4 regions of the Pandoraea morbifera genome follow, and region 1 is predicted to be linked to each of the others. Evidence: predicted binding sites of a transcription regulator. Region 1 holds the regulator's gene; each other region holds the start of a gene.
What was found. The regulator LexA, encoded in region 1, represses DNA repair genes until DNA is damaged. The targets are predictions, from matches to a motif close to ACTGTATNNNNATACAGT.
Positions count from the first base shown of each region.

Region 2: dinB (DNA polymerase IV) is a predicted target of LexA. The motif match lies at 1,793-1,810, and genes of this name have one in related genera.
Region 3: imuA (translesion DNA synthesis-associated protein ImuA) is a predicted target of LexA. The motif match lies at 2,077-2,094, and genes of this name have one in related genera.
Region 4: recA (recombinase RecA) is a predicted target of LexA. The motif match lies at 3,181-3,198, and genes of this name have one in related genera.

Region 1 is NZ_CABPSD010000010.1:71,088-76,880, forward strand. It holds gene typA (translational GTPase TypA) at 1-487, shown strand, start outside; gene PMO31116_RS16710 (enoyl-CoA hydratase/isomerase family protein) at 627-1,739, shown strand; gene PMO31116_RS16715 (hypothetical protein) at 1,771-2,190, opposite strand; gene lexA (transcriptional repressor LexA) at 2,360-3,013, opposite strand; gene PMO31116_RS16725 (sulfate ABC transporter substrate-binding protein) at 3,296-4,327, shown strand; gene cysT (sulfate ABC transporter permease subunit CysT) at 4,353-5,216, shown strand; gene cysW (sulfate ABC transporter permease subunit CysW) at 5,213-5,793, shown strand, end outside.
Region 2 is NZ_CABPSD010000006.1:143,176-148,968, forward strand. It holds gene PMO31116_RS12165 (CaiB/BaiF CoA transferase family protein) at 1-768, shown strand, start outside; gene PMO31116_RS12170 (hypothetical protein) at 880-1,683, shown strand; gene dinB (DNA polymerase IV) at 1,827-2,957, shown strand; gene PMO31116_RS12180 (MgtC/SapB family protein) at 3,075-3,584, shown strand; gene PMO31116_RS12185 (hypothetical protein) at 3,857-4,309, opposite strand; gene PMO31116_RS12190 (cryptochrome/photolyase family protein) at 4,423-5,793, shown strand, end outside.
Region 3 is NZ_CABPSD010000005.1:46,375-52,167, reverse strand. It holds gene PMO31116_RS10055 (CsgG/HfaB family protein) at 1-353, opposite strand, end outside; gene PMO31116_RS10050 (Nramp family divalent metal transporter) at 544-1,854, opposite strand; gene imuA (translesion DNA synthesis-associated protein ImuA) at 2,105-3,001, shown strand; gene PMO31116_RS10040 (Y-family DNA polymerase) at 2,931-4,619, shown strand; gene PMO31116_RS10035 (error-prone DNA polymerase) at 4,641-5,793, shown strand, end outside.
Region 4 is NZ_CABPSD010000004.1:181,822-187,614, reverse strand. It holds gene PMO31116_RS09020 (MFS transporter) at 1-392, opposite strand, end outside; gene PMO31116_RS09015 (sensor histidine kinase) at 564-2,207, opposite strand; gene PMO31116_RS09010 (response regulator transcription factor) at 2,362-3,051, opposite strand; gene recA (recombinase RecA) at 3,254-4,318, shown strand; gene recX (recombination regulator RecX) at 4,417-4,962, shown strand; gene PMO31116_RS08995 (DUF2889 domain-containing protein) at 5,282-5,793, shown strand, end outside.

The DNA of each region.
Region 1 (5,793 bases):
GGCGCGTGGCCTGATCGGCTTCCAGGGCGACTTCCTGTCGATGACCCGTGGCACGGGCCTGATGAGCCACATTTTCGACGCCTACGCACCGCTCAAGGATGGCTCGCTGGGCGAGCGTCGCAACGGCGTTCTGATCTCGCAGGACGATGGCGCTGCCGTGGCCTATGCGCTGTGGAAGCTGCAGGACCGCGGTCGTATGTTCGTGTCGCCGGGCGATGCCCTGTACGAGGGCATGATCATCGGTATCCATAGTCGCGACAACGACCTCGTGGTCAACCCGATCAAGGGCAAGCAGCTCACGAACGTGCGCGCGTCGGGTACCGACGAAGCCGTGCGTCTGGTGCCGCCGATCGCCATGAGCCTCGAATACGCCGTCGAGTTCATCGACGACGACGAGCTGGTCGAAGTCACGCCGCAAACGATCCGTCTGCGCAAGCGCTTCCTCAAGGAGCACGAGCGTAAGCGTGCGTCGCGCGAAGAGAAGTAAAAGCCGGCGATGGTTTCGGTGTGCGACGGACCCGGGGCCGCCGCGTATCGACGCCAGTCAGTTGGAAAGAAAGCCGGTGCCTAGCACCGGCTTTTTTTTCGCATCCCACTTTGCCATTTCTAAAGCCCCCGTTTCCGATATGACCGAATTCATTCGCACCGAAATCCGTGGCCGCATCGGCTTCATTACCCTGACTCGCCCGAAGGCGCTCAACGCGTTGTCGCACGACATGATTCGGGCGATGGCGTCGGCACTCGACGCCTGGCGCGACGACCCGCAGGTGCTGGGTGTGGTCCTGCAGGGGGAGGGCGAAAAGGGTTTGTGCGCGGGCGGCGACATTCGCTACTTCCACGAGGCCGTGAGCGTGGGTCGCACCGACATCATGGATTTCTTTACCGACGAATACCGGCTGAACTACGCGATCGCCACCTATCCCAAACCGTATATCGCGCTGATGGACGGTGTGGTGATGGGCGGTGGCATGGGGATCTCGCAAGGGGCCGCACTGCGTATCGTGACCGAGGCCACGCGCATGGCAATGCCGGAAACGGCGATCGGCCTGTTTCCCGATGTCGGCGGCGGCTACTTCCTCGCGAATCTCGCCGGCCATCTCGGGGAGTATCTCGGTACCACGGGTATCGTATTCGGTGCCGTCGATGCCTGCGAAATCGGTCTGGCCGATGTCGTGCTGCCGCGCGCGTTGCTGCCAGTGTTGTGTGACCGGTTGGCGAACGGGGCGTGGGACGACAGCGACGCCGTACTTGATGCGGCACGCACGTTCGTGCGCGAAAGCCTGCCGCCCGCAGGGCTCGCACCGGGCAAGCTCGCACCGCTGCGCGATGTCATCGACAGCCACTTCGGTCTGGCCGACATGCCGACAATACTGAAATCGCTCCAGCGCGAGGCGCGCTGCGAGTATTCTGGCTGGGCGCAGGAAACCGAAGACCTGTTGCGCGCCAAACGTTCGCCGCTGATGGTATGTGTGACGCTCGAGCAAGTTCGCCGCGCACGACACATGTCGCTGGCGGACGATTTGCGAGAAGAGTGGTTGATGATGCGTAGTGTCTTCAACCTCGATGGCCGCAGCGGGGCCGAGGGTGTGGAAGGGATCCGTGCGATGGTCGTCGACAAGGATCACAAGCCGCGTTGGCAGCATGAGCGCATCGAGGACGTGAAGCCCGCGGACATCGCGCGATTTTTCGACGGCGAGCGTCGAGGTGCGGACCATCCGTTGCGCGACCTCGGGCAATAGCCGGCAGCACCGCGCTCGCCGGGGTGACGCGTCACACGGCGGCCTGACAGAATTGCTCGCCCACGGCCTGATCGAGCTTGCGGCAGACATCGGCGATGCTGCCGACCATCACGATATGCGACACGTCGCGATACACACGGACATCGTGGGCGCCTGCCGATGCGGCGAGATCGCGTCGCGGCAGTTCGCGCACATCGCGCGACGCCTTGACGGCCTTGCCCGCGGGACACACGCGACGCGATGCCGATGCGGCCGCAGCCACGAGCGTGCGGGGCAGGGCGGTGGTGCGCGTGCGGGCAGGCACAGTGTAGGAGCGGGCGATGGCGGGCGCCGAAGCGTAGGGTCCGGAAAGCGCGGAGAGGCCGTAGACCGCCGACAGCCGGGTCTGCGACGTCGCATGAACGCGCGGTTGACCAAACGACGTACGCAGCAAACCAAAGAGTCGAGCCATGATGCAATCCTTCTTCGAATGTGGGTCTGAGGGAGCGCGTCCCGCCGCGTTCTTACGAATCGCGAGCGCAGCAGGGCACGGGCGCCGGACCCAGCCCGGCGCAGTCGGAAAAGCAAAGTCTTCTGGGAGTCGGGGGCGGCGCCAGGTAACGCCGATCCCGTGATCGCGCTTAGAGGTCGTTGTTGCGAATCAGGCCGACCGCAATTCCTTCCAGCGCAAAGTCGCCGCTGCCCTCGTCGACGTTGATATTCTCGAAGTCGGGGTTCTCGGCAATCAACTCGACCCCGCCAGGCACGCGATGGAAACGCTTGACGGTGACGTCGTCGCCGATACGCGCCACCACGATCTGGCCCTCACGGGCGTCGGCCGCCTTCTGCACGGCCAGCAGGTCGCCGTCGAGAATGCCGGCGTCGCGCATCGACATCCCGCGCACCTTCAGCAGGTAGTCGGGCTGGCGCGCGAACATGTTCGGGTCGCACTGGAAATTGCGTTCGATGTGCTCCTGCGCAAGGATCGGGCTGCCCGCCGCGACTCGGCCGACGAGCGGCAGCGACAATTGCATCAGGCCCATGTGTGGCAACGTGAACTGATGCGAACCGCCGGCTTCGTCCAGACGCTTGAGGCGGATGCCGCGCGATTGCCCGGCGGCCAGTTCGATCACACCTTTGCGCGCCAGTGCCCGCAGATGCTCCTCCGCGGCGTTGGCGGAAGAGAAGCCGAGTTCGGCGGCAATCTCCGCACGCGTTGGCGGAAAGCCGGTGCGTTCGATGGCTTGCTGAACCAGTTCGTAGACCTGCTGTTGACGGGCGGTAAGTTTGATCATGGCATCACTGTATGGAAGCACAGGTGGCTGTATTTTTGTACAGTGTTTGCAAAAAGGCAAGGGAAAACTTCATGTAGTGCATGAGGTTCATGCGCTTTTGCCGCCTCTTGCGCCGTTTGCAACGTTGCCGCCCGGCATGCGTTCCGCGCGGCGATCGTCTTCAGCCCCCAATCTCTAATCCATATTCCGGCATAAACAAAAGCAAAAATATTATTTTTAATTATTTAGATGCCCTCATAGACTGGCCTCCTACACACGCGAAGCAAACCAGGAGTGCAAGTCATGAGCAACGCAGCACGGGGATGGAAAGCAAACAAGCTGGCAGTCGCGCTGGGCGCACTGGCGCTTGCCGCGACGATGACGGTGCAGGCGCATGCGGCGAGTCTCTCGCTGCTCAACGTATCGTATGACCCGACGCGCGAGCTTTACGCGGACTACAACAAGGCATTCGAAGCCTATTACAAGCAGGTCGCCGGCGACACGGTCACGGTCAAGGCGTCGCACGGGGGCTCGGGCAAGCAGGCCCGCACCGTGCTCGACGGGGCACCGGCCGACGTGGTCACGCTCGGCATCTCGGCCGACATCGATGAACTGGCGCAGGCCGGACTGGTGGGCAAGGACTGGCAGAAGCGCTTGCCCGACAACGCCACGCCCTACACGTCAACCATCGTGCTGCTCGTGCGCAAGGGCAATCCCAAGCAGATCAAGGATTGGGGCGATCTCGTCAAGCCGGGCATCAGCGTGGTCACGCCGAACCCCAAGACGTCGGCCGGCGCGCGCTGGAACTACCTCGCTGCGTGGCTCTACGCCCTCAAGCAGCCCGGCGGCAACGAGCAGAAGGCGCGGGACTTCGTCAAGGCGCTCTACAAGAATGTCGGCGTGCTCGATTCGGGCGCGCGCGGCGCCACGACCACCTTCGTCGAGCGCGGCATCGGCGACGTGCTGATCGCGTGGGAGAACGAGGCACTGCTCTCGGTGAAGGATCTTGGCCCGGACAAGTTCGACATCGTCGTGCCGTCCTCGTCGATTCTGACCGAACCGCCGGTCGCCGTGGTCGACAGGAACGTGGACAAGCATGGTACCCGCAAGGTCGCCGAGGCGTATCTGCAGTGGCTCTACTCTGCGCAGGGGCAGGAGATTGCCGCCAGACACTTCTATCGTCCGCGTTCGCCGGAAATTGCAAGGAAGTACGAGGCGCAGTATCCGAAGCTGCGGCTCTACACCGTCGACGCCGACCTGGGCGGCTGGACGAAGACGCAGGCGAAGCATTTTGCCGACGGCGGCATCTTCGACCAGATCTACACCAGGAAGTGAGCGACGCGCGCTTGAGGATCCTCGCATGAGTACCGCATGGTTTCCGGTTTGGCGAAAGCCCAGCGCCTTGCCCGGCTTCGGCCTGACGATGGGCTACACCGTGGCATATCTGAGCCTCGTGGTGCTGGTGCCGCTGCTGATGATCTTCGTCAAGGCGAGTTCGCTCGACGCGGCGAGTTTCGTGGCCGCCGTGAGCTCGCCGCGCGTGCTGGCGTCGTACCGCCTCACGTTCGGCATCTCGCTCGCGGCCGCCGTGCTCAACGCCGTGTTCGGCCTCGTCCTGGCATGGGTATTGGTGCGTTACACCTTTCCCGGCAAGCGCTTCGTCGATGCATTGGTCGACCTGCCGTTCGCGCTGCCGACGTCGGTGGCCGGTATCGTACTGGCCGCAATTTATGCCCCCAACGGCTGGATCGGACGCTGGTTCGAGCCGCTCGGCATCAGGATTGCGTTCACGCCGCTGGGCATCTTCGTGGCGCTCACGTTCATCGGGCTGCCGTTCGTGGTGCGTACGCTCCAACCGGTGCTCGAAGCGTTCGAGCGCGAACAGGAGGAGGCGGCCGCGTGCCTGGGCGCCACGCGTTGGCAAACGTTGCGTCGCGTGATCCTGCCGGCGGTGCTGCCCGCCCTGCTGACCGGTTTCGCGCTGGCCTTCGCGCGTGCCGTTGGCGAGTATGGCTCGGTGATCTTCATCGCGGGCAACATCCCGATGGTTTCGGAAATCACGTCGCTGCTCATCGTCACCAAGCTAGAGCAATTCGACTATGCGGGCGCTGCCGCGCTGGCCGTGGTGATGCTGGCGATCTCGTTCGTATTGCTGCTTCTGATCAATACCCTGCAATGGTGGCTGCAACGCCGCCATTCGGGACGCCGCGTCGGCGGCGCATGACTTCGGAGAACGTCCAGAGCATGTCCGATTCCCTCGCAATTTCGCGCGCCATGCCGCAGTCGGTACACACGCGCAAGGCCGATCCGACCGACGAGCCCGCGCTCGTCAAGGTGTTGCTCATCGCGGTGGCGCTCGTGTTCTTCGCGCTGTTTCTGGTGTTGCCGCTCGCGTCGGTCTTCGTGACCGCGCTGGGCAAGGGCGTGACGGCGTACCGGGCAGGGCTGACGAACGACGATGCGCTTGGCGCCATGCGCCTGACGCTGTCGATCGCGGCGATCGCCGTGCCCCTGAACCTGGCGTTCGGCGTGGCGGCCTCCTGGGCGATCGCGCGTTTCGAATTCAAGGGCAAGAGCGTGCTGACCACGCTCATCGACTTGCCGTTCTCGGTCTCGCCCGTGATCGCCGGCATGACGTTTCTGCTGATCTTCGGTCGTCAGGGGCCGCTGTGGAATTTCCTTGAGGCGCACGACCTGAAGATCGTCTTCGCGCTCCCGGGACTGGTGCTGGCGACGGTGTTCGTCACGTTCCCGTTCGTTGCGCGCGAGCTGATTCCGCTGATGCAGGCGCAGGGCGGCGA
Region 2 (5,793 bases), on a different contig from region 1:
TGGGTGGCGCGCGCGGACATCCTGCTCGAAGGGTTTCGTCCCGGCGTGATGGCCCGGCTCGGTTTCGATTACGCCTCGCTGGCGCGGCGACGCCCGTCGCTCGTGATGGCGTCGATCAGCGGATACGGGCAGCAGGGGCCGATGTCGCAGGCGGCGGGGCACGACATCAACTACATCGGTTACGCGGGGGTGCTCGATCAGCTCTGCGACGCGCTCGATGCGCCGATCGTCCCGAACTTCCAGATCGGCGACCTCTACGGGGGCGGCCAGGCTGCGGTGCAGGCCGTGCTGGCGGCGCTGGTGTCGGCGCAACGCACCGGTCGTGGCCGCTGGCTCGATATTTCCATGACGCACGAGGTATTTCGCTCGAACATCGTGCCCGCCGTGGCGATGCATCGCCAGGGGTGCACGGCGCGCGCCGGCGGCGATCTCCTCAACGGCGGCGTGCCCTGTTACCAGGTCTATCGCACGCGCGACAATCGCTTCATGGCAGTCGGGGCGCTCGAACTCAAGTTCTGGCAGACCCTGTGCGACGTACTGGGGCGCAACGAATGGAAGTCGCGTCACTGGTCGCTCGGTCAGGTCGTGGGCGGCGACGACGCGCGTGCGCTGCACGCCGAGTTGGCGGCGGTCTTCGCGGGCGCGTCGCAGCGCGAGTGGGTCGAGCGCTTCGCCCACGCCGATTGTTGCGTCACCCCGGTGCTCCGGCTCGAGGAAGCGATGGTGCATCCGTTGTTCGCGCAGGTGCGCGATGCACTGGTGCCCTGATCGGCGGCGCGTTACCGAATGTCACAATTTTTCGGGCGGGAGCGTCGCGAAGTCCGGCGGGCGATCGCGTAAAGTCGTCGCTGACTTCACCGCCTGGCGCTCCGACCTCCGATGACCCGAAGGCTTGCACTTCCCGAACGACGACACTGGCTCGCGGACTTCACCCGAGTCGCGCCACGCCGATGGACCGCCGTGACCGTGCTCGGCGTCGCCACGGTCGCTGCATTGTGCGCCGGCTGCGCGTCTTATCAGGACGCGCCGACCGATCGCGGGGCGGTGCGCTCCACGCCGATGACGACCGGCGATCTGGCGCAGACCGACATCAATCGCATGGCGACGCTGGGCATGCGTGCCAACCTCGAGAGCCTGTACCTGCTGGCCGACAAGCTCTACAAGCGCAATCCGAGAGAATGGCGAAAGTCGGGGGCCGCGTCGCAAGCTCAGGCGATGACGCAACTTCGCGCGGCGGTCGAAGGACGCCGCACGCTGCCCGAGCTCAAAGCGCTGCGCGACGTGCGCGCGCTGTCGCTGTCGCTCGACCCGGCGTTCCAGGGGGATCGCGTGGCCGCGTTCATCTTCAGCCTGTCGGACACGATCATTACGGCGCACGGTGGCTCGACGGTGTTCTACCTGAGCGACGGCCTCGATGCGCAGCGTATCTACAACGCGGCGCGCAATGTGGAAATCGCGGCGTGGCTGCTCGCGAGCCGTCAGGACACGGCCGGACATCCGTTGTTGCTGGCGAACGAAATCGCCGAGGTGCGAAACGTGAGCTTCGAGCGCGAGTTCGGCAAGATCGTCGGTCGGCTCGACCTGCTCGCCGAGATGCTCGACGAAAAATTTCGCCGCGCCGGAATTGGCTACGTGCAAAACCTGCTGGGTGCCCAGTTTCTCCAGTTCCTGCCGGTGCGTTGAGTGTGACGCACCTGGCGCATGTGACGAGTGTGCGGCGTGTGACGAGTGGGATGCGTGCCGAGCGCGATGGCGGGGGGGGGCGCAGTTGGGGCGCAAATCTCTCGTGAATGCTGTATATTTGCACAGTATTTTCGCTGCCCGCCATGTCACCCGCCACGCGCAAGATCATTCACTGCGACGCCGACTGTTTCTACGCCTCCGTCGAGATGCGGGACGACCCGTCGCTGCGCGGGATTCCTCTGGCGGTGGGCGGCCAGCCGGATCAGCGCGGGGTGGTCGCCACCTGCAATTACGAGGCGCGCGCCTTTGGCGTGCGCTCGGCCATGCCCTCGGCGCAGGCCGTTAAGCTGTGCCCCGACTTGCGAATCATTCCGCCTTCGATGGCGCGGTACCAGGAAGCGTCCCGGCGGATCATGGCGATCTATCGCGATTACACCGACCTCGTCGAACCCTTGTCGCTCGACGAAGCGTATCTCGACGTCACCCTTGGCGATCGCTGCGAGGGCTCGGCCACGCTGATGGCTCGCGAGATTCGCGCACGCGTGGCCGCGGAAGTGGGACTCACCGTTTCGGCGGGCGTGGCGCCCAACAAGTTCATTGCCAAGATCGCCAGTGACTGGCGCAAGCCCGACGGCCTGTTCGTGGTGAAGCCCGCCGAGGTGGACGCCTTCGTGGCGGCGCTTCCGGTGGAGCGCCTGTTCGGCGTCGGCAAGGTGACAGCGGAGAAGCTTCGCGCGCTGGGCGTGGATTCCTGCGCGGATTTGCGAAGCCACTCGCTGACCGAGCTCATCGAGCGTTTCGGCGTGTTCGGGCAGCGGCTGTTCGAGCGTTGCCGAGGCATCGACACGCGCGAAGTCAGCCCCGACCGCGAGCGGAAATCCATCAGCGTCGAGACGACCTACACGCGCGACTTGCGCACGCTGGCCGACTGCGAGGCGGCCCTCGATCCACTGCTTCGCCTGCTCGCCGAGCGCATCGAGCGCGCGCGGCGCAACGAGCCGTTCGCCATCGCCAAGGTCTTCGTCAAGATTCGTTTTGCCGACTTCTCGCGCACGACGGCCGAGGCCGGGGCGTTGGGGGTGGACGCCCGTCAATGCCGCGAGCTGCTGGCCGAAGCCGTGGGCCGCAAGCGTCGGCCCGTACGATTGCTGGGCGTGGGCGTGCGGATGCTCGACGCCGAAGCGACGCGTCAACTGCGACTGTTCGACGACTGGGACGCCGTTGAGCGCACCTTGTCCACGAACGCGGGCGATAATGGGGCATCACAGGCGTAGATGACGCGCCGGCGATCGCGGGAACGTGGCACGCGCGCGGCTTGCCAAGGCCGCGTCGCGCGACAGCGCACATGACGTATGACTCGCGCAGCAATGCGCACCCAGACGAGGTGAAGGATGACGGAGATCATCGAAGTCACGTTGCGGCTCACCGCGGCCCTGATCCTGGGCGGCCTCGTGGGCCTGAACCGCAATCTGCATCACAAGTCAGTCGGCTTGCGCACGTTGGCGATCGTGTCGTTCGGCTCGGCCTTGTTCGTGCTGGCCGTGGTGCCGTTTCCGGGCTCGGCGCTGACCTACGACAACTCGTCAGTCAGCCGCGTCGTGCAGGGAATCGTCGCGGGGATCGGGTTTCTCGGCGCAGGTTGTATCGTCCGGCCCAGCCGAGGCGCCTCGGTTCACGGGTTCACCACGGCGGCGGCACTCTGGAGTACCACGGGGATCGGTATCATCTGCGGTCTGGGCCGCTGGCATATCGCGGTGGCCGCCATGATGCTGCTGCTTATCGTGCTGGCGGTCGGCGGGCGGGTCGAAGCGCTCGCGCACCGATGGCTGGGACACGACGAACCCCGCAATGGCATCGCGGATGCGAACACGCCGGCGTCCCGTGAGCGCGACAACACGTGACATCCATGGTGCGCTGGCAGAAGATGCACATCGCGGCCTCCCCGCGCCCGGAGCACTGGCGGCGCATTTATTGTGGATACCGAAGAAAAATGCCCGCCGAAGCGGGCAAATGACGTTGTCGCAGTACCCCCAAAAGGACGTAAGAGGGCGGTTTCATTTTGGTGACCTGCCGTTTTTTCGCCAATCGGGGCTTGCCCGATTAGGGAAAGCACGTTCGGGAGACTACGTAAGTCGCGCCGCAATGCCCCGTGGTATCGGTCACCCCTGTCGATCTACCGCAGCGCCCGAAGCTCCGTGGCGCGGGCGCGCGCGACTCGCAAGCCGTCCGCCTGGAGCGTGAGCGTGGCAGCCTCGGCTTGCTGCGAAGCCTCCGACGGCGACGCGTACGTCACCACCGCCGCCCGACGTTCCCGGAGGAATCGCTCGGTGATGGGGGCGCACTCGGCCGCGGCCTCGTCGGCCAGACGCCCGGCGTCGGGCTCGAGGTTGACGTAGCGCGCCACATGTCCGTACAAACAGGTGCGGTATTGGTTGGCAGCGGCGTCGGCCGCGGCCAGGTGACGCTCGCGCAGGGTGGCGGCGTCGGGCGCGGGGGCATGCGCGGGCGTCGCGCCGGCTTGCGGTCGTGATGGGGTGGCGCAGCCGGTGGCGAGCAGCGTCGCCGCGAGACACGCCAGGACCGGCGCGGCGCGCATTTGAGTCAAAATCGGAAACTTCCGAATCATGAGGTAATCGAGGCCGATGGCAAAAAGTCCGCGATCTCGCTATGGTACGGGATTTGGCGAGGACGTCCTCGCATTCCACCGAATTGGGCGCGCAGGTGTCGCGCCGAACTGACATGAGCGAATTCCACAAAGGTCTGGTATGGCTGCGGCGCGATCTTCGCTGCACGGACAACGCTTCGCTGGCGCAGGCGCTCGCGAGTTGCGCCGAGGTGTATGTCGCGTTCGTTTTCGACACGACCATTCTCGACGGACTGCCGCGTGACGACAGGCGTGTCGCTTTCATTCGCGACAGTGTTTGCGAGCTCGACGAAACCCTCAAGGCGCGCGGTGGCGGGTTGGTCGTGCGTCACGGCGACCCGGCGCATGAGATTCCGACACTGGCCAGGGCACTCGGTGTGCAGGCGGTGTTCGCCGCCCGGGACTACGAGCCGGCCGCGCTCAGGCGCGATCGTGCCGTTGCCCGCTCGCTGGAAGATCAGGGTATCGCTTTCGAACTCGTGAAAGACCATGTGATCTTCGAGATGAACGAGGTTCTGAGCGCACAGGGCGAGCCCTACAGCGTATTCACGCCGTACCAGCGCGCCTGGCTCAGGCAAGTGAGGCCGGTCGACCTCGCACCGCACGGGAAACCGTCCGATTTCCGGCGATTGACCCAGCCGCCGGGCGCCGTGAAGGGGGCGATACCGTCGTTGGCGACGTTGGGCTTCGATGTGCCCGAGTCGCGCCGCATCGCGGTGCCCGCAGGGGAGTCGGGAGCGCAGCAACTGCTCGACGACTTCCTGCCACGTATGGCGCACTACCACGAACGACGCGACTATCCGGCCGTGCGTGGGCCGAGCTATCTGTCCGTGCATCTGCGCTTCGGCACCGTGTCGATCCGCACGCTCGCGCGTGAGGCGCACGCCGCCATGCAGCATGGTGGCGAGGCCGGCCGCGGCGCGCAGACATGGCTCGGCGAGCTGATCTGGCGCGACTTCTATTTCATGATCCTGCACCATCACCCGCATGTGGACGGCCGGGCGTTCAAGCCGGCGTACGACGCGATCGAGTGGGCTGCGGGCAAGGAGGCCGACGCCGCGTTCCTGGCCTGGTGCGAGGGGCGCACCGGTTATCCGCTCGTCGACGCGGCGATGCGCCAGATCAACGAGACCGGTTATATGCACAACCGCCTGCGAATGGTGACGGCGAGCTTTCTGGTCAAGGATCTGGGCATCGACTGGCGGCGCGGCGAGGCGTACTTCGCGCAGGCCCTCAACGATTTCGACCTGGCGGCGAACAATGGTGGGTGGCAGTGGGCTGCCTCGACCGGTTGCGATGCCCAGCCGTACTTCCGCATCTTCAATCCGGTCACGCAGTCAGAGAAGTTCGACCCCGAAGGGCGATTCATCCGAAAGTACGTGCCCGAACTGGCCGATTTGCCTAACAAGGCGCTGCACGCGCCCTGGCGCGCCGATGCGCAGACCTTGCGCGATGCCGGCGTGGTA
Region 3 (5,793 bases), on a different contig from region 1:
CCCTTGAGCGCCTGCCGCGTCTTCTTGATGTCGGCTTCCTGACGAATCTCGGCCATGTTGTCGCGGTCGAGCACGTTGAAGCGGTTGGTTTGCTGCAGATGCGTGATCAGGATCGTCTTGGCCTGACTGCCGAGACGGTCGACGTTATCGGAAAACACGCCTCGCATGTATGCCGAACGATTGTCGAACTTGCCGACGGCGATCGGCGTGCGCACCCCGACGAATGGGCGGCTGGCACTCTCGACCTTGGCGACTTCCACGGTACGCGAGCTTTCGGTGGCGCAACCGCCGAGCACGCCGACGGCGAGCACGGCTGCGCTGAACAGCGCGACGCTGGACTTCCTGTTTTGCACGGTGAACCCCTTGTAGTGTTGTCACCCGGCGGTCGACGTCTCGTGGCGTCGACCTGCTGCGGGCATCTGATCGCCTTACCGGAATTGCGGACTTCTCGTTCTGATATTTGGTAAGGGGTGCTGATGTTAGCACGCGTGCAAGCCACTGCGGGCGTTGTCGAACGTCAAAAAATGCTCAGGGTTGGCAGCTTCAATCGAGTCCGAAGACGAGCAGGAGGTTGGTGGCGGTGATGACGGCGAACAGGCCCCATGCCGCCACTTGCGTGGGGCGTCCGATGGCATTGCCGTGCATCACGCGGCGGTCGCTCACCGAGCGGATGAGCGGCCACATGGCGAACGGGAGTTGCAGGCTGAGCAGCACCTGACTCCAGACGAGCAGCTTGCCCACGGCGCCGTCGCCGAGCCACAGCACGCCGACGAGCGCGGGCACGAGCGCCAGACCGCGCGTGATCAGGCGTCGCTGATAGCACGGGATCTTCAGGTGCAGGAAGCCGTCCATGATGACCTGACCGGCGATGGTGCCGGTGAGCGTCGAGCTTTGCCCCGAGGCGAGCAGGGCGATGCCGAAGAGCAAGGCGGCCGCACTGCCGGCAATCGGCGTGATGAGCTGATATGCCTGCTCGATATCGGTGACGTTGGTCTGGCCGCTGGCATGAAACACCGAACCGGCAAGCATCAGGATCGCCGCATTCACCCCCATGGCGATCACGAGCGAGACCCACGTATCGATGCGCACCAGCGCGAGTGTGTCGTGTACGTCGCCGCGCTTGCCACCGACCACGCGCCGGGTCTGCACGACCGACGAATGCAGGTACAGGTTGTGCGGCATGATCGTCGCGCCGACAATGCCGAGCGCGAGCACGATGGCATCGCGCCGGTCGTGGCTCGGGGCGCCGGGCACGAGGCCGGCGGCAACCGCATGCCAATCGGGCGGCACCATCGCGACCTGCGCGACGAAGCAGAACGCCATGGTGCCGATCAGCCCGAAGACAATGGCCTCGATCTGGCGGAATCCTTTGCCCTGAAGGCCCAGCACGATCATGGTGTCGAGCGCGGTGAGCACGATGCCCCAAGCGATCGGCACGCCGAGCAGCAGTTTGAAGGCCAGCGCGCAGCCAAGCACTTCGGCGATATCACACGCGATGATCGAAATCTCGGCGGTGATCCATTGCACGAAACGTCCCGCGCGGCCGTACCGTTCATAGCTGGCTTGTGCGAGATCGCGTCCGGCAACGAGTCCCAGCCGCGCCGCGAGCATCTGGAGAAAGATGGCGGCGAGACTCGACATCGCCACGACCCAGAGCAGGGAGTAACCGAATTGCGAGCCGGCCTGAATGTCCGTGGCCCAGTTCCCGGGATCCATGTAGCCGATGGCGATGAGCAGCCCGGGGCCGGCGAAGCGCTTGAGCTTGCGCCAGCGGGAGTCGCGTGCGTCGATGACGATGCTGCCTTTGACTTCGGAGGGACAGAAGGGGGCGGTGGCGGTGGTCGGCAGGGGCATGAAGGCGCAAAGGCGGGAAGCGGGAAATGAGAACGGTTGGCAACGGGTTTCGTCCGATCCCGCAACGTTAGCCGGGTGTGCGCAGGCTCGCAAGCGGGATCGCGGTGGGAGGGGCGGGCGATGAGCGGCGATGAGCGGCGAGGAACGTGGGGGCAAGAGGGCAAGAGGGCGCTGTCGGAAATGCGTTCACGAATCTCTGGTCAATGGCGGACGAACTGCTATACTGTATATTCATACAGTATTTTGGTGCATGATGACCCTGTCGCTTTCCTCCCTGCCTGCCGGGCTGTGGCGTGCCAGTGAACTGGCGCATTGCCACCGTGCCGGGCATGCCTCCGGTTTTGCCGCGCTCGACGCCGAGTTGCCCGGTGCCGGATGGCCATATGGCGCGGTGACGGAGTTGCTGAGCGATCGTCCCGGGATCGGTGAGTGGCGGTTGCTCGCCCCGGCGTTGCGCGATCTCACGCAGGCGGGCAAGCCGGTGATGGTGATTGCGCCGCCGATGCTGCCGTATGCGCCGGCGCTGGCCGGCTGGGGAATCGATCTACGCTGGCTCAGTGTCGTGCTGCGCCCCGCGCATGACACCGCCGGCGCGGGGGGGCATCGGCGTGGCGTGCGTGGCGTTCGTGGGGCCGCCGGCGCGCGGGACCGCGACATGCTCTGGTGCGTCGAGCAGGCGCTCAGGAGCGCGTGTTGCGGCGCGGTACTGACCTGGCTCCCGGCGGCCACACCCGAGCAGATTCGGCGGTTGCAGGTCGCGGCGGGGGGCGCGCAAACGCTGGCCTGGGTGATGCGTCCTTGCGCCGCGGCGGCAACGGCATCGGCGGCGCCGTTGCGGCTGGGGCTGAGTGTCGGCGAGGGGAGCCGTCTTGGCGTGCGGTTTCTCAAGCGTCGCGGTCCGCCCCGGCTCGAACCTCTCTGGCTGAGCCTGCCTGCCCCGTACGCTCGTATTGCTCAGGCGGTCACGGGAGCCGCCGACGTCGCCGACGACGGGATGGCGGTGTCCGCGGCGCCCGATCCCGCGCCTTCGCCCGCACCGTCCACGGTGCCGTTCGTTTCTGCTTCCGGAGTCTCGCATGGCTTGCTGGATCGCCCTGCATCTGCCGTATCTGGCGCTCGAGATCGCCGCGTCGTTCACGCCGGCTGACGCGCAGACGACGGTCGTGCTCGCACAGTCGCGCGTCTGGCAGGCCGGCGAGGCGGCAAGGGCGGCGGGCGTGCAAACCGGCATGCGCCGCGGCGGGGTGTTGGCGCTGTTGCCGCAGGCGCGATTTCATGATCGCGACGAAGCGGCCGAGCGCGTCGCACTCGAAGCGCTGGCGCTCGCATTGCTGCGCTTCGGCCCCGACGTTGCCATTGCCTCGCCGCAGTGCGTGCTGATCGACGTGGCCCCGAGCCTGCGGTTGTTCGGCGGGCTGGCCTCGCTCGCCGCGCAGGTACTCGAGAGTGCCGAGGCGCTCGGGCACCGGGCGTCGCTCGGTATCGCCGCGACGGCCGGTGCGGCCGCGCTGCTCGCGCGTGCCGGCGAGGCAATGCCGCTGCCCGTCGACTCGCAGGCGCCGACACCGCGGCAGATGCAGGCCGCCATGCAGACGCGGGCGTCGCGCCGCTCGATCGTACCCGGGCAAGCCGGGCAGACGGGGGCCGCGAGAACGTCTGTCGGGATGGCGATGCCGCTGGCATCGGCATGGCAGGGCGAGCCGTTGTTGCCGCCGGACGAGCGGGCGCTGCCGCAACAGCTCGACTCGCTGTCGGTGGCATTGGTGCCCGAGGCGCAACCATGGCTCGACTGGCTCGCACAGATCGGGTGTGCGACGTTGGGCGAATTGCGGGCATTGCCTGCGCCCGGCGTGCGACGGCGCTGCGGCGCCGAACTGCTGGCGGCGCTTTCCCGCGCGTATGGCGAGACACCGGAGGCACCGGCCTGGTACCGTGCGCCGCCCCATTTCGAGGCCGTGCTGCCGCTGCCGTCACTCACACATGACGTCGAGGTGCTGCTCTTCGGCCTGCGCCGTCTGCTGGCCCAGCTCACCGGGTGGCTTGCGTCAGGTCAACTGGCCACGCGCGCGCTCACGCTGGTGCTGGAGCACGAGCCGCTTGGCCGGCAGACTCTGGCGCCGACACGTTTCGATATCCGCCTGGCCGAGCCGAGCGCCGCGCCCGCGCACCTGCTGTCGCTGTGCAAGGAACGACTGGCCCGTGCGCCGCTGGTCGCGCCAGTGTTGACCTTGCGGCTCGACGTCACGCAAACGGCCCGGCATGAACCGCAAAGCGGATCGTTGCTGCCCGAGCCGGGACGCGCCCGGCAGGACTTCGTGCAACTGATGGAGCGCGTGACGGCGCGGCTGGGCGATGAGCACGTGAGGCGTTTGCATGTGCGCGGCGATCACCGTCCGGAGGCGGCCTGCGTCAGTGAGCCCTACGGCTCGCCCGCGGCATCCGCCCAGGCACCCGTCGGCAAACGCACGGCGTCCGACGTGAGTCGCCATCTGCCGACGCGGGAGGCGCGGGTCCCGCCGCGTCCGGTGTGGCTGCTCGATACGCCTCAGCGGTTACGCGTGCACGAGGAGCGTCCGTGGCGGCAGGGCGTGTTGCAACTGGTGAGCGGTCCGGAGCGGATCGAGGCCGGCTGGTGGGAGCCGGGAACGGTTACGCGCGACTACTTCATCGCCGCGGACACCACGGGGGCGCTGCTGTGGGTGTTTCGCGAGCGTCCCGTGAAGGGGGCGGACGCCGCGTGGTATTTGCATGGCTTGTTCGGTTGAATCCGACGAGACCGTTCTGCTATGAATGTCGACGATTTTCTGCCATGGCAAGGGCCGACCGAGGGGCTGGCCGCCAATGACGACAGTGCCGATGACAGTGCCGCTGCGTCCGCTTCGGGCGAGACGGACGACGGCGGTCTGCCCGCCTATGCCGAACTGCATTGCCTGTCGAACTTCTCGTTTCAGCGCGGTGCGTCGCATCCGGAGGAGTTGATCGCGCGTGCTGCACATCTGGGCTACACCGCGCTGGCGATCACCGACGAGTGCTCGCTGGCCGGCGTGGTGCGCGCGTTGGCCGAGGTGGTGAAGCATCCGCCGATGTCGCTGATCGTGGGCAGCGAGTTTCGCCTGACGCCTCAGGCACCGCAAGCGGTCGAGCCGGCGTCGGCCCGCGCGCCGATGGCGCCCGTGGGCATCGACATCTCGGGACAGGATCCGGATCGCCTGGGAACCCTTCATCTCGTGGCACTTGCGCAGCATCGCGACGGCTACGGCAACCTTTCCGAGATGATCACGCTGGGGCGCATGCGCGGGCCGAACCGCAGTTATCGGCTGCACCCGCGAGACTTCAGTGCGCCACACGCCGGGCAGGCTCATTTGCGGGGGCTGCCGGGCTGCCTGATCATTCTCGTGCCCGACCCCGACGCGAGTGTCGAGTGCACGCTGGCCCAGACGCGCTGGGCGAGGCAGACATTCGGCGAGGGGCGTGTCTGGCTCGCGCTCGAGCGGCGGCACCGCGCCGACGATGACGCGCACCTGGCACGGCTGCGCATGATCGGTGCCGAATGCGGCGTGCCGCTCGTTGCCACCGGCCACGTTCTCATGCATGTGCGCTCGCGCAAGCCGTTGCAGGACACGCTCACGGCCATCGGGCTGGGCAAGCCGGTACAGGCCTGCGGGCTGGCACTGGCGGCCAACGCCGAGCAGCACCTGCGCACGCGGTTGCGGCTCGCATGGCGCTATCCGGCCGAGGCCCTGGCCGAGACGATTGCCATCGCTTCCCGGTGCCATTTCGATCTGCGCAGCCTGCGTTACGAGTATCCCGAGGAGCTGGTGCCCGCCGGTCATACCCCGCAGACTTACCTGCGTCAGGAAGTCGAGGCGGGCGCGAAGCGGCGCTATCCGCATGGCGTGCCGCAAAAGGTTCGCGACCTGATAGAGAGCGAACTGGCGC
Region 4 (5,793 bases), on a different contig from region 1:
TGCAGCAAGCGCATGGCGATGAAGATCACCGGAGCGGCGATGCCCCATGACGCATAGCCCGGCAGCAGACCGACCACCAGCGTCGACAGACCCATCAGCGTGATGGTCACGAGGAACGTGTACTTACGCCCCACCAGATCGCCGATCCGGCCGAACACGATCGCGCCGAACGGACGCACCGCGAAGCCTGCCGCAAACGACAGCAGCGTGAAGATGAACGCCGCCGTGGGGTTGATGCCGGAGAAGAATTGCTTGCTGATGAAGGCGGCCAACGAACCGGCCAGGTAAAAGTCGTACCACTCGAACACCGTGCCCAGCGACGACGCAAAGATGACCTTCCGTTCTTCTGCGGTCATCGGCGCGTGGGAGGTGGCTGTCGTTGCAGTAGCCATGCGGTTGTCTCCTGTAATGTAAGCACGCCCCTGGGACGCACCCGGGCCGTTGCAACTGATTATTGGAGCGCAACCTTACCGCCGTCTGACGCCAAACTGACTCGAAGCTTACGCCGCTAGGGAATTACCCTCGGCTTTCGCATGAATTTGAACGTATTTCGCGTGTTTTCGTCACGCATGAGGGTTTTCGATAGGCCCATCGGCGAGCGGTAACGTGACCCGGATGAGTGTGCCGGTCGCTTCGGGATGCTGCGCATCGACATGGTCGAGTACGCTCACGTCGCCGCGATGGATCTGCACGATCTCGCGCACGATCGCCAACCCCAGACCGCTGCCGTCACTGTCGCTGCCAAGAATTCGATAGAAGCGTTCGAACACGCGCGGGCGTTCCGTCGAAGGAATGCCCGGCCCCGTATCTTCGACCTCGAGATGAACGAAGCCGTCGGACGCCTCGTGCCGCAGACGTACCGTCACCTTGCCGCCAACGGGCGTATAGCGGATCGCGTTATCGATCAGGTTGTTGAGCATCTCGCGCAGCATCACGGGCTGGCCCGACAGATGCACCGGGAACGGCGGCTCCTCGAAACCCAGATCGATGCGCTTGGCAAAGGCGGCCTGAAACCAGTCCTGCATTGCACTGCGGGCCAGCAGGCTGAGGTTGACCGGCGTGAACGCGGCGGCGTCGTTCGCGCTGTTCTCCGCTCGCGCAAGCGCGAGCAACTGGTTGACGAGCCGGGCGGCCTGCTCGGAGCTAACCGCGATTTGCGAGAGGGAGCGACGCAGCTCATCCGGCGAGGTCTGACGCAATGCCAGTTCGGCCTGCATGCGCAGCCCGGCGAGCGGTGTCTTGAGTTGATGCGCGGCATCCGCAATGAAACGTTGCTGCAGCTTCATGTTCTGTTCGAGACGTTCGAGCAGATCGTTGAGCGAATTGACGAGGGGCGCGATCTCCGGGGGCGCCTGACGTGCCTCGAGCGGCGACAGGTCGTCGGGGCGCCGGGCGCGAATGTGTTCCTGCAACGCATGCAACGGCGCGAGGCCACGCGACAGGCCGAACCACACGAGCACGATCGCCAGCGGCAGGATCACGAATTGCGGCAGGATCACGCCCTTGATGATTTCGTTGGCCAGCTGACTACGCTTGTCGAGCGTCTCCGCCACCTGTACGAGCGCCATGCTGCCGGGCGGCTCCATGCGCGGCAGGTCGACATAGGTGAAGGCCACGCGAATGTCGTTGCCTCCCACGGTTTCGTCGCGAAACTGGACCACGCCGGGTTGCGGACGGTCGTCTTCGTGCGGCAGCGGCAGCTCGGCAGTTCCGGCAACGAGTTCCCCCTTTGCACCGAGCACCTGGAAGTAGACGTTGTCCGTGGTGTCGGCGCGCAGCAGATCGCGCGCGGGCATGGGTAGCGTCAGCGTGACCTGGCCGCGATCGGTGTGCACCTGCTGGGCGAGGACGTAGGTGTTGGTCTCGAGTGCCCGATCGAACGGGCCGTTGGCAATCGATTTTGCAACGAGATACGTCACCGCGATGCTCATCGGCCAGAGCAGCAACAGCGGCGCGAGCATCCAGTCGAGAATCTCGCCGAACAGCGAGCGCGGCGGCGGCTCGGCTTCGCGCTCGAGCGGTGCGCCGAATCCGGGGCGCACGAAGGGATCGGCGTAAGGATCGAACGGATCGGCGGCCTCGGGCACAGACGCGTCGTGGTCGGGCGTTGCCTTGTCGCGGCGTGCGGATGCGCGCGGCGCGCCGTGGGACGTCGCGTCCGGGGTCGCTTGCGCGGTGCGATTGGAATGGCGGAAGCTCAGGCGCATCGGACAGGAGGACAAAAGGAGGCGAGACCGAATCCGGGGCCGAAACCGGAAAGGGGCGCTACACCGGGATCGCGGGGATCCGTCGCGAACCCCGCCGCGCCGGGGACGCGGCAACGCCATACACGTCCTTTCCGTCGAGGCCGCACCACGGTCGTCAGGCGGCGGTGGCAGGCGCCGTAGCCGGCTTCTCCAGACAATACCCCAGCCCGCGGATCGTGGCGATACGTACGCCGCTCGGCTCGATTTTCTTGCGCAACCGGTGCATGTACACCTCGATGGCGTTATTGCTCACCTCTTCGCCCCAGCCGCACAGATGATCGACGAGTTGCTCCTTGGAGACGAGCCGGCCTGTACGCAGCAGCAACACCTCGAGCAATTCGAGCTCGCGCGCGGACAGGTCGAGCATCTGCTCATTGATATAGGCGGTGCGCCCGACCTGATCGAAACTGAGCGGCCCGTGACGGATGACGGTCGAGCCGCCGCCGGCACCGCGTCGCGTGAGCGCGCGCACGCGAGCTTCGAGCTCGGCCAGCGCGAACGGCTTCGCCATGTAGTCGTCGGCGCCGAGATCGAGACCTTTGACGCGGGCATCGACACTGTCGGATGCCGTCAGGATCAGCACCGGCAAATGGGAATTGCGGGCGCGCAGCCGGCGCAGCACTTCATGACCGGGCAGGCGGGGCAGGCCGAGATCGAGAATCAGCAGGTCGAACGTCTGGGCGGAGAGTGCGGAGTCGGCCTCGAGCCCTGTCTTGACGTGATCGACGGCGTAGCCCCCCTGGCGCAATGAGCGGGTCAGGGCGTCGGCCAGAATGCTGTCATCCTCTGCGATGAGAATTCGCATGGGCGTGATAGGCTGGTTTAGGCACCGGCGCCTGACGGCAGCGGTGTGTCTCCTGTGATGTTGCGGCGCGTGGTTCGCGGCTTTTTTTGTCGTTTCGGCGTTTTCGGACAACAGGGGCTTGCAAATAGCACTGGTTTTTTATACAGTACCGGCAATCACGCGTCACTCGAGCCGTCTCGCTCATCATATCAAAGGACGATTCATGGAAGAAAGCAAGAAAGGGTCTGCCAATCTGTCGGCCGAGAAAGGCAAGGCGCTTGCCGCCGCCCTCGCGCAGATCGAGAAGCAATTCGGCAAGGGCTCGATCATGCGTCTGGGCGACGGCGAGGTCGAAGCGGACATCCAGGTCGTCTCTACCGGCTCGCTGGGGCTGGACATCGCGCTTGGCGTCGGCGGCTTGCCGCGCGGCCGCGTGATCGAAATCTACGGCCCGGAATCGTCGGGGAAAACCACGCTCACGCTGCAGGTCGTTGCCGAAATGCAGAAGATCGGCGGCACGTGCGCGTTCATTGACGCGGAGCACGCGCTCGACGTTGGCTACGCCAGCAAGCTGGGCGTCTCGGTGCCGGATCTGCTGATCTCGCAGCCGGACACGGGCGAACAGGCACTGGAAATTGCCGACGCCCTGGTGCGTTCGGGCTCCATCGACCTCATCATCATCGACTCGGTGGCGGCACTGGTGCCGAAGGCCGAAATCGAGGGCGAGATGGGCGATTCGTTGCCGGGTCTGCAGGCGCGTCTCATGTCGCAGGCGCTGCGCAAGCTGACCGGCACGATCAAGCGCACGAACTGCACGGTGATCTTCATCAACCAGATCCGCATGAAGATCGGTGTGATGTTCGGTAACCCGGAAACGACCACGGGGGGCAACGCGCTGAAGTTCTACTCGTCGGTACGCCTGGATATCCGCCGTATCGGCTCGATCAAGAAGGGCGACGAGGTGGTCGGCAACGAAACCCGCGTCAAGGTCGTGAAGAACAAGGTCTCGCCGCCGTTCCGCGAGGCAATTTTCGACATTCTCTACGGCCAGGGTATTTCGCGCGAAGGCGAGATCATCGATCTGGGCGTGAATGCAAAGATCGTCGAAAAGGCCGGTGCCTGGTACAGCTACAACGGTGAGAAGATCGGTCAGGGCAAGGACAACGCACGTGAGTTCCTGCGCGAAAATCCGGATATCGCCCATGAGATCGAGAACAAGGTTCGTGCATCGCTTGGCGTGACGGCGATCAACGAGACCGGCGAGATCGAAGCAGACGACGAGGCCTAAGCCTCCTCGGACGAAACGGCAACGCGTCGCCATGCGGCTTCGCGTTGCCGTTTTTTCTTTTCTGACTGCGTTCGCGAGATTTGCGCGACGATGAGCTCATGATTCAGCGACGTCCTCCCCGAGATCCGAACGCTGCGCCGCCGCCCCCCGGCGACGAAGCCGTTGCGGCAAAGCCGTCGCGCAAACCCGTGCTGAGCCTCAAGGGGCGCGCGCTGTCGTACCTCGCGCGTCGCGAATACAGCCGTGCGGAGTTGCGCCGCAAGCTGGCGCCTTATGCCGATGCGGAAGATCCCGAAGCACTCGATCGCCTGCTCGACAGCCTGGAGCACGAGCGGTGGCTATCCAACGAGCGGTTCGCGGAAAGCGTGGTGAACCGACGCGCGTCGCGTCTGGGTACGACGCGTATCGTCGGCGAGCTCAAGCAACATCAGGTCGATCCCGAGACGGTCGCCACGCTCACCGAGCAGCTCCGCGCCACGGAACTCGCCCGCGCCCGCGCCGTGTGGCAGAAGAAGTTCGGTGAAGTCGCCGCGACCCCGGAAGCTCGGGCCAAGCAAATGCGGTTTCTGGCCGCAAGGGGCTTTTCAAGTACCGTTATCAGCAAAATCGTGCGTGGCGCCGACGAGTTTTCGGACGACAGTTGACGCGCGTACCTTCGCTTTCGTCATGAATCGATGGCGATTCATCGGCATTTATCGGCAATAGGCGAGCGCGGTGCATTGCTTCACAACCCGTATGAAGGCTGACATGACGACGACATGAAACTCGCGTGACGCGTCGTGCCTCGCTTATCGCGATATGGCGTTGCACCATGCGTGCGTCTCCCCGCCAATTTTGATAAACCGACCGATGGGTCGGCGAATTCCCCCTTATGCAGCGGGCTTCTGCTGCGCTGCGGCAGGACACGTCGCCGCCTATGCTAGAATCAAGATCTTTCCGCGTTCATGCATTGCACACTCTCGCATGCCGCTCTCTGAGCCCGCCCCTCGTACCCTGCGTCATCGCCGCACGATCGCTGTCGAAGCGTATTCGCGCGACGACGGCCTATGGGACATCGAAGCCCGCCTGACCGATCACAAGGATCGGGACTTTGCATTGGCGACGGGGCTTCGCAAGGAGGGCACGCCGATTCACGAGCTCTGGCTGCGTGTGACGATCGACGAGGATTTCGAGGTGCGTGACGCCGAAGCCGTCTCCGATTGGGTGCCATATCCCGGCATTTGCGACCGGATCGGCCCGGATTACCGTCAGTTGATTGGCCTGAACCTGCGACGCGGCTTTCGCCATGCGGTTCGCGAGCGCCTTGGCGGCGCGGCGGGTTGTACGCATCTGACCGAACTTTGCAGTGTCCTGCCCACGGCAGCGATTCAGGCCTTTGCCGGCGTGGTGATTCACACGCCCGACACGGCGCTCAAGGCCGCCAACGACGCGCAGGCGTCGGCCCCTCCTTTCCAACTCGGACATTGCCACGCCCT